4 regions of the Exiguobacterium sp. s133 genome follow, and region 3 is predicted to be linked to each of the others. Evidence: riboswitches for the same ligand, from Rfam matches in the RefSeq annotation. Region 3 holds a riboswitch; each other region holds the start of a gene.
What was found. A riboswitch is a leader RNA that binds a small molecule or an ion and turns the genes downstream of it on or off. The one in region 3 is predicted to bind thiamine pyrophosphate.
Positions count from the first base shown of each region.

Region 1 (2,202 bases), on a different contig from region 3:
GAACTCAAACAGCAAATGAAAGCACGTAGTGCAACCTTAAAAAAATTACGTCAAGGTAAAACAAAATTTACGACAAAACTTCTGAATGCGAAAGAACTTCAAGCGACATTAGAAGCGCAAGAACGTGCGATTGCGGCAGCAAAGGCAGCAGCTAAAGCAGCAGCTGAAAAAGCGGCAGCGGAAAAGGCGGCGGAGGCGGCGGAAAAAAACAACGCCGGGACGTCTAAGAAGGTCGTAAGTGCTACGCCAGTCGCTAGTGTTCCGAGTGGTTCGGCGCAGTTCGTTCGCCCTGCGTCAGGAAGTGTTTCACAAGGATTCGGACCAGCGAGTGGTGCGAATGGGTATACTTTCCATAATGGTGTCGACTTTAGAGGGTCAGTCGGATCATCAATCGTCGCAGCAGCTTCAGGAACGGTCATCACAGCAGGAAGCGGTGGACCGTACGGAAATCACGTGATGATTTCACATTTCTTGAATGGGAAAGTGTATACAACAGTTTACGCGCATATGAATTCATTATCAGTTCATGCTGGACAAACGGTCTCGCAAGGGCAACAAATCGGTACGCTCGGAAATACGGGAAACTCGACGGGCGCACATCTTCATTTTGAATTGCATATTGGTGGTTACCAATACAGTGCGACAGGACCAGCTAACACAGTTAATCCATTAGCATACTTATAAAAACGAGCTTCGGCTCGTTTTTTTTATGGCGCTATGCTACAGTGAAAGAGAAATTTAAATCATGAGCAACTAGGGGAGCTGGAGGAATCTGGCTGAGAGGAAAACCATTCTGTTTTCGACCCTATCACCTGATCTGGATAATACCAGCGTAGGAAAGTTGAGATTGAAGACATGAATAAGTGACCACACTCGTTGGTTTTTCATGGCGTCGTCTGCTTTTTTACAGCGGACGGCGCTTTTTTTCGTTCCGCTTTCTCCTTGTGCTCTCATAGAAAGTGAGGTCTATCGATGAAACATGTACTGACGATTGCTGGATCAGACTCTAGTGGTGGAGCTGGAATTCAAGCCGACTTAAAAACTTTTTCTGCTCTTGGGGTTTACGGTATGAGTGTAATTACTGCTATCACAGCGCAAAATACGTTAGGCGTACAAGCAGTTGAAGATGTATCACCAACGCTTGTCGAAGCCCAGTTGAACTCGATTTTTAGCGATATTCGTGTAGATGCCGTTAAAATTGGGATGGTCTCGAATGAAAAAACGATTCAAGTCATTGCCAAATGTTTGAAACATTATCAGGGACCAGTCGTCTTAGACCCCGTGATGGTCGCAAAAGGGGGGCATGCGCTGTTAAGGAAATATGCTGAACAAGCATTAATGGAGCATTTGATGCCGCTTGCAACCTTGACGACCCCGAATATTCCGGAAATGGAACGCATGTTAGGGCAAGCGATTTCGACAATTGATGAAATGAAGCTGGCGACGACGGAATTCGCACAAAAACGAGACATCGCTATCCTGTTAAAAGGCGGTCATCTTGAAAGTACGGATGCCTCGGATATTTTATACACGGAAGGGAGGCATCATCTGTTTCAGGAGGCACGATTAAAACGCCAGCATACACATGGTACTGGATGTACATTGTCTTCCGCGATTGCGGCACGTCTTGCGCTGGGAGATTCCCTGAAGGATAGCGTGATTTATGCTAAACGGTACGTAACTGAAGCAATCCGGCATGGATTTGCCTTAGGGAACGGAATCGGACCGACACATCACTTTTATGACATTTGGAGGGAAACGGATGCTTACAACCATTCATGATAAAAAACCATTAATTCATCATTTAACGAATGCGGTCACGATTAATGAGTGTGCCAATATGACCCTTGCGCTCGGGGGTTCACCTGTCATGGCGGAAGATATCCTAGAAGTCGAGGAAATGGTTGGACATGCAGATGCTGTCGTTATCAATATCGGGACATTGAACGCAGCTTCACGAGCGTCGCAATTGTTGGCAGGTCAAACGGCTAACCGATTGAAGAAACCGATTATTTTAGATCCAGTCGGAATGGGGGCGACGACACTTCGGACACAATTCACGAAAGAGTTACTCGAAGCAATTCATTTTACGGTCATTAAGGGGAACGTCTCTGAAATCAAGACGCTCATCGGTCAAGTCGGACGTTCAAAAGGAGTCGATGTCGCTTCCGGAGAGACATTAGATTTTCAAGTCGTCCATGA
Region 1 is NZ_JACSMK010000005.1:118,192-120,393, reverse strand. Features, by position in the region: gene KNP96_RS08985 (murein hydrolase activator EnvC family protein) at 1-684, shown strand, start outside; TPP riboswitch at 746-856, shown strand; gene thiD (bifunctional hydroxymethylpyrimidine kinase/phosphomethylpyrimidine kinase) at 973-1,782, shown strand; gene thiM (hydroxyethylthiazole kinase) at 1,763-2,202, shown strand, end outside.
Region 1: it holds a riboswitch for thiamine pyrophosphate, as region 3 does, so the genes downstream of both, thiD (bifunctional hydroxymethylpyrimidine kinase/phosphomethylpyrimidine kinase) here and KNP96_RS06440 (thiamine phosphate synthase) in region 3, are expected to answer to the same signal.

Region 2 (2,202 bases), on a different contig from region 3:
ACCACTCACTTCGATCTTCATTTTTATGAAATCAATTTGAAATAGCATTCGATGCACCGTCTTGATCCGGAACGATTCGTTCCACTCCTTTCTTCATTACCTTTTGAGGGCTATACCAAATTCAAGGGGGAAATGAACATGTCAGTAACATTAAAAGTAGAAGAACGCGAAGTACGCCCACGCTCACTTAGAAAGCAATTACGTCATGAAGGAAAAGCTCTTGGTGTCGTGTATGGTTACAAAGTGGAAAGTACACCGATTGCCTTTGACGAAAAAGCATTGATCAAAGTCGTTCGCGAACATGGTGAGAATGCACTTGTTGCACTTCAAATCGGTGGTAAAAAAGTCAACACACTGATCAATAAACTCGATATGGATATCTTCACACCAACAATCAAGCACGTTGAATTCATCGCTGTTAAAATGGATGAAGAAACAGAAGTCGAAACAGATATCGTCCTCGTCGGCGAAGCGGCTGGTGCAAAACTTGGTGGATATCTTTCACAAACACTCTTTAAAGTAACAGTTGCAGCTACACCAGATAAATTACCGGAACGCGTCGAAGTCGATGTGACAAATCTTAACCTCGGTGATTCTCTATCGGTTTCGGATTTACCGGAAGAAAAAGAATACCGTATCGTTACGGAAGGTGACATTCAAGTCGTTGCCGTCGTCGAATCGACACTTGAAGCGGATCTCGAAGAAGCAGATGCTGAAGAATCAGCTGAAGCGACAGAAGAGGTTTCTACTGAAGAACACACGGAAGAAAAAGAATAATTTTTCTTACCCTCCCCTCGCGGAGGGTTTTTTTATCTGTATTGACAACTGTCAGTAGAGTCGGTACAGTAAATAGCGTACACATTATATGCACATCCACTAGGGGAGCCCATTGGCTGAGACGATTCACTTCGGACCCTTTGAACCTGATCTAGTTCATACTAGCGTAGGAAAGTGGAGCGGTAATTCGTTCAATTTTTCTGCATGTTTGCAGATTCAGCGACCGCTCTCTTTCATAGAGGGCGGTCTTTTTGTTTGTCTGGTGGTTGTGCCAAAGGGAGATAGGAACATGAACAGTTGGAAAATGAAAGAAATCATTGTCATGATGATGTTGTCGGTTGCTTGCGGGGTACTCTACTTAGGGTGGTCGACATTGTGGTTACCGATTTCCGCGATCTTCGGACCGGTCGGATCGAACTGGATGTTCGGGATTTGGGTCATCGCGAGTCCGCTTGTCGCCTACATCATTCAAAAGCCCGGGGCAGCACTGATTGCAGAAGTCGTCGCCGCGGCTGTCGAATTATTCACGGGGAGTCACTTCGGATTATCGGCCTTATTGATTGGTTTCGCTCAAGGAATCGGTGCCGAAATCGCTTTTGCCCTCTTCGGATACCGGAAGTTCAACACAATGACGTTAGTTCTATCCGGAATGTTCGCCGCAATCGGCAGTATGGTCTATAGTCTTGTCGTCAATGGTTTCGCCTACTATACGACGACGACACTTCTGTTGACGTTTTCCCTTCAACTCGTCAGCGGTGCATTGCTCGGTGGATTACTTGCGAAAGTCATCGTCGATGCGCTCGTCAAGACAGGGACGTTGAACGGTTATGCGATCGGGCGTAAGCGGCGGAAGCCGGATGCAGCATGATTCATTGTAACGACTTGTCTGTCCGCTATCCTGGGCAACATGACAACGTCCTGCACAAGGTGACGGTGACGCTACACGAAGGGGAAACGACGTTGCTCGTCGGACCGAGCGGCAGTGGGAAAACGACGTTTTTACATGTTCTCGCCGGCTTATTACCTGACGCGATCGAAGCCGATGTCAGCGGCCACTGCAAAACGAATGGGACGGTCGGAATCCTTTTTCAAAATCCGGACGACCAGTTCTGCATGCAGACCGTCGGAGCGGAAGTTGCCTTTAGTCTTGAAAATCGCTCAGTCGACCGCAGTCAGATGGATGACCGGATTGACGCCGTACTGGCACGTGTCGGTCTGGACGTGCCGCTGACGACACCGATTATGCAACTGTCAGGAGGGATGAAACAACGACTCGCCCTCGCCTGCGTCCTAGCGCTTGAGCCGGATATTCTATTGCTTGACGAACCGACGGCGCAACTCGATCCGGCAGGACATCGGGTTTTGATGCAGCTGATTGAGGAACTCCATCACGACCGGACGTTGACGCTCGTTCTGATTGAACAT
Region 2 is NZ_JACSMK010000011.1:7,249-9,450, reverse strand. Features, by position in the region: gene KNP96_RS13220 (50S ribosomal protein L25/general stress protein Ctc) at 139-777, shown strand; TPP riboswitch at 869-967, shown strand; gene KNP96_RS13215 (ECF transporter S component) at 1,067-1,645, shown strand; gene KNP96_RS13210 (ABC transporter ATP-binding protein) at 1,642-2,202, shown strand, end outside.
Region 2: it holds a riboswitch for thiamine pyrophosphate, as region 3 does, so the genes downstream of both, KNP96_RS13215 (ECF transporter S component) here and KNP96_RS06440 (thiamine phosphate synthase) in region 3, are expected to answer to the same signal.

Region 3 (2,202 bases):
GGCGAACCCGATCATCGGTGACCGGGCACTCAGTGCTGAGCCGGATGACGTCGCCTGGCTCGGTGTCCCGTTAATGCAGGGAATCAAGTCGGAAGATGTCGTGCCGGTCGTCAAACATTTTCCCGGACACGGCGATACGACCGTCGATTCGCATGTCGGCTTACCGACCGTGACGAAGACGAAAGCGCAACTCGAGCAACTGGAACTCGTCCCGTTCAAAGCGGCAATCGATGCCGGAGCGGAAATGGTGATGGTCGCACACATTTTATTCCCGGCGCTCGACCCAGACAATCCGTCGTCGTTATCAGAGCCGGTCATGCAACAGCTGTTGCGTGAAGAGTTGAAGTTCGATGGCGTCATCGTGACGGACGACCTCGTAATGGGTGCGATCACGAAACAATATGGTCTCGCCCAAGCTTCGCGTCTCGCCCTCGAGCGTGGTGCCGACATGGCGATGTTCTCGCAAGCCGGTGCTTATGCGGATGTCCATGCGGCAATTATGCAGGGGATCAAAGACAAGTCGTTATCACGGGCTGACCTCGACGCGAAAGTGACACGTGTCTTACGTCTGAAACAAACGTATGATTTAGCAGACACGAAGCTGATTCCAACGCGTGAACAATTGACGGAACAGGTCAAAACGGTCACGGATTGGCTGAACTGACAAGTCAGACTAGAAATCAAGCGAGCGGTCATGGTAGACTACGAATGAACCAACCAACACTAAATAGTTCTACACTAGGGGAGTCTCGCAGCAGACTGAGACGGAAATATCCGGACCCTTTGAACCTGATCTAGTTCGTACTAGCGGAGGGAAGTGGCTTCTGATTATCATCCTGTCTCAGGTCTTACCTGGACATTTTTCGGACCACTCCATCATGTTCATGGGGTGGTCCTTTTTGTGTAGCAAGGAGGAGAAGGTATGCGTCCGAAGTTACATATTGTGACGACCGGGACAAAAGAGCTGACACATCTTCTAGAAGTCTTGCCGGCTGTTGTGCCTTATGTCGACATGATTCATATCCGGGAACCGGGTTGGTCGGCGGACCGACTCGTCCAATTGATCGAGGAGCTAGTATGCGCCGGTGTTCCACGTGAAAAACTAATCGTCCATGACCGGCTCGATGTCGCCCTCGTGACGAAGTCAAGTGTCCAGTTGACATCGCGCAGTATTCCCGTCGCTGTCGTGCGGCGTCAATTCAGCGAGCTACAAATCGGCCGATCAATCCACTCCTTGACGGAAGCGCTTGAGACGGGCAGCGACTTCGTCATGTATGGTCATGTCTTTGCGACGGCGTCAAAACAGGACGTCGCCCCGCGCGGACTAGCGGCACTCGCGCAAATCGTCACGTTTTCAAAAGTCCCCGTCATCGCGATTGGCGGGATTCAGCCGGAGAATGTCGCGGGTGTCCTCGCGACCGGAGTTGCTGGCATCGCTGTGATGTCAGGGATTCTCGGTCAGGCAAATCCGGTCGAAGCAGTCCGGTCGTATCGCGAGGTGCTTGATCAATGAAAGCAACAGAGACGTTAATCGTCGGCGCAGGCGTAATCGGTTTGACACTCGCCTACGAATTGCTCAAACGAGGACAACCGGTACGCGTGCTTGAGCAAAATCGTTCCAGTGAAGGAGCGACGCGAGCGGCAGCCGGCATGCTTGCGACGGATCATGAACTGATCCCTGCCTTACATCAACTGGCGGCAGCGAGTCGACAGCTTTATCCCGACCTCGTCCGTGAGCTGTTTAATGAGACCGGCATTGATAGTGGCTATAAAGAAAACCCGTTTCGACTGATCCGTGCAGACGGGGACATCCGGTTCGCTTCAGTCGGTCAAATCGATCCCGTCCAGTTGACGCGTTCGCTCCGTCACGCGATTAAAGCCCGCGGAGGTGTGATTGAAGAACAGACAATGGTCACGGGACTGCACCGGGCAGGGGCGACCGTCGTCGGCGTTGCGACAAGTAACGGTAAGCGCGAAGCCGGGAACGTCGTGGTCGCAAGCGGTCGGGGATCAGAAGCGTTACTCGCGACGAGTGGTGTCGAGATCGCGACGGTACCGGTCAAAGGCGAATGCCTCGCCGTCCGGCTTCCGGGACATGTCTTGACCGAGACGTTGTTTAGCGACGACGTGTACCTCGTTCCGAAGTTTGACGGACGGATCATCATCGGGGCGACGGAACGGATCGGTGACGAGACGACAGGG
Region 3 is NZ_JACSMK010000003.1:295,137-297,338, reverse strand. Features, by position in the region: gene nagZ (beta-N-acetylhexosaminidase) at 1-664, shown strand, start outside; TPP riboswitch at 731-833, shown strand; gene KNP96_RS06440 (thiamine phosphate synthase) at 923-1,513, shown strand; gene KNP96_RS06435 (NAD(P)/FAD-dependent oxidoreductase) at 1,510-2,202, shown strand, end outside.

Region 4 (2,202 bases), on a different contig from region 3:
TCTTAGAAGCGATGGAAGAACTTGGCTTCCGACTCAAGAAAGCGGACACGGAAAAACTTCCCGGGCGTTACCGGAAGGATTTACCGATCGCCCAGGAACTCGAGTATTCGGCACGCAATACGTACTTCGCCCATAAACTCGATGAAGTCGAACTCATCATGCTCCAAGACCGTACCGGCATCGACATCGTCTTGCAAATCGACCGTCGTGCCCACGACTTAGGTTCGCTCTTCAGTGAGATGGCGGGTGCGGATGAGACGATGACGAAGCTATCCTTATCGAACCACGATTTGATGGACCGAAACGCCGTCAAACAACAATTAAACGATTTGATTGAACGGTACAGCTGATTTCCTTACCAGAATTTTCATCATGCCTGTAATCCACCAACAAAAAAACCTGAGCGATTGCCATGACTTTCTTTACGAAAGCTGAAAATTGCTCAGGTTTTGTGCAGTCTGCCGTCTGATCGCGCTGATCAACAGCGGCTAAAGCTGTACTTATCGTTTCGTTACTTTTGGTTGACGCGTAACTTGTGTAAAGAGACGTTCAAACGTTTCTTCCGTCCAGCCCATTTCCCAAAACATCAATTCGTAATAACAGCTTCTGACGAAATGGTGTTTCATCCGTTCCCGTTCTGCTTCAGTCGCTTGCGCCGCCAAAGCATCCAGCCGGTCGACCTGTTCAAAGACGACCCGTTCGAACCATTCCGAGCTATATGTTGCAATCCACTGTTGATAAATCGGTGACGCCGGTGACTTCGTCAACAGTTGTTGTCCGACTTCATAATAAAGCCAGTAACACGGTAAAATCGCTGCAATCGTTTCCCCGAGTGTCCCCTCACTCGCATGATGCATATGTGAGACATAGGCATACGCAGTCGGTGCCGGTTCGAACGCTGCTAAATCCGCTTCCGTAATAGCGAGCGGTTCAAAAAACGATTGATGGAGTGATAGCTCAGCCGCATAGGTCGATGTCGCATGTTCCGCGAGTTCCGCGATCGTCGCAAAATCCGTTGCCTTTGAGGCGGCCCGGGCTTGAATTTTTGCGAAATGTTTTAAGTAATACGCATCCTGCATGACATAATGTCGAAATTTTTCGAGCGGTAACGTCCCGTCACCAATGCCTGTGACGAATGGATGGGAAAAACTGCTGTCCCAATATGTTTTTGCGGCTTGCCGAATTTCTTGACTGAATTTCAACCTAATTCCCCCTTTTGTTGAATCAAAAAACGCCACACCCTACGAACAGGGCATGACGTGAAGAGACAACAAGAGAGATATTCACGCCACTTCCCTCCGTAAGTCCAAACTTAATCAGGTTCAAAGGGTCCGAACGTCTTCGTCGTCTCAGTCGGCCTACCGACTCCCCTAGTGGTCATTATTTAATTCCTCTTCACTATATCATTTTTTCAGTCACATGATCAGGATTTTAAATGAAATGTAGTATAGGATTAGGGACACGAGGTGGGCGGTTCATTCCGCCTCAAGACCGATTCCGTTCTGGAAGACGTCACTTACAATGAAATTAGCACCTGATACTACCTACTATACTCGGAGGATTTATACTATGAATAAAGCAACAAAAATCATGACCACGACGCTTTTAGCGACAAGTTTACTTCTACCGACTGCTGCTTCAGCAGAGCAAGTCGTCGATAAAACAATCATCACGCTTGGTGAATCGCTCGGGGCAAAGGATAAAGCCTGGGTACTCGCCCGATTGAATGCGCCGGAAGGCATTACGCCCGTCATCGCCACGGCAGCGGATGAAGAAAAATATTTAGGGAAAAACGTTCCCCAATCGCAACTCGGCGGCAATATGTACTCTTCCGCAAAAATCGAACTCGCTGAAAAAGGCGACGGTTTATCTGTCGCGACCGAAAACATTACCTGGGTAACAAAAGACATGTACTTGAACGCGCTCGTCACTGCAGGCGTAACGGACGCCGACATCACAATCACTTCCCCTTATAAAGTCACCGGGACCTCTGCTTTGACGGGGATCATGAAAGCATACGATCAAACGTCGGCTGAGACCGGCATTAAATTGACGGATGAACGAAAAGATTTAGCCCAACAAGAGTTATCGGTCACTTCCGATGTCGGAAAAACGGTCGGGACGGACAAAGTCGCCGAACTGATGAATGAAATCAAAGCAGAGATCGCCAAACAAAAGCCGGAAACCAAAGTCGATATCGAG
Region 4 is NZ_JACSMK010000004.1:287,841-290,042, reverse strand. Features, by position in the region: gene KNP96_RS08375 (sporulation protein) at 1-350, shown strand, start outside; gene tenA (thiaminase II) at 501-1,202, opposite strand; TPP riboswitch at 1,277-1,382, opposite strand; gene KNP96_RS08365 (DUF1002 domain-containing protein) at 1,570-2,202, shown strand, end outside.
Region 4: it holds a riboswitch for thiamine pyrophosphate, as region 3 does, so the genes downstream of both, tenA (thiaminase II) here and KNP96_RS06440 (thiamine phosphate synthase) in region 3, are expected to answer to the same signal.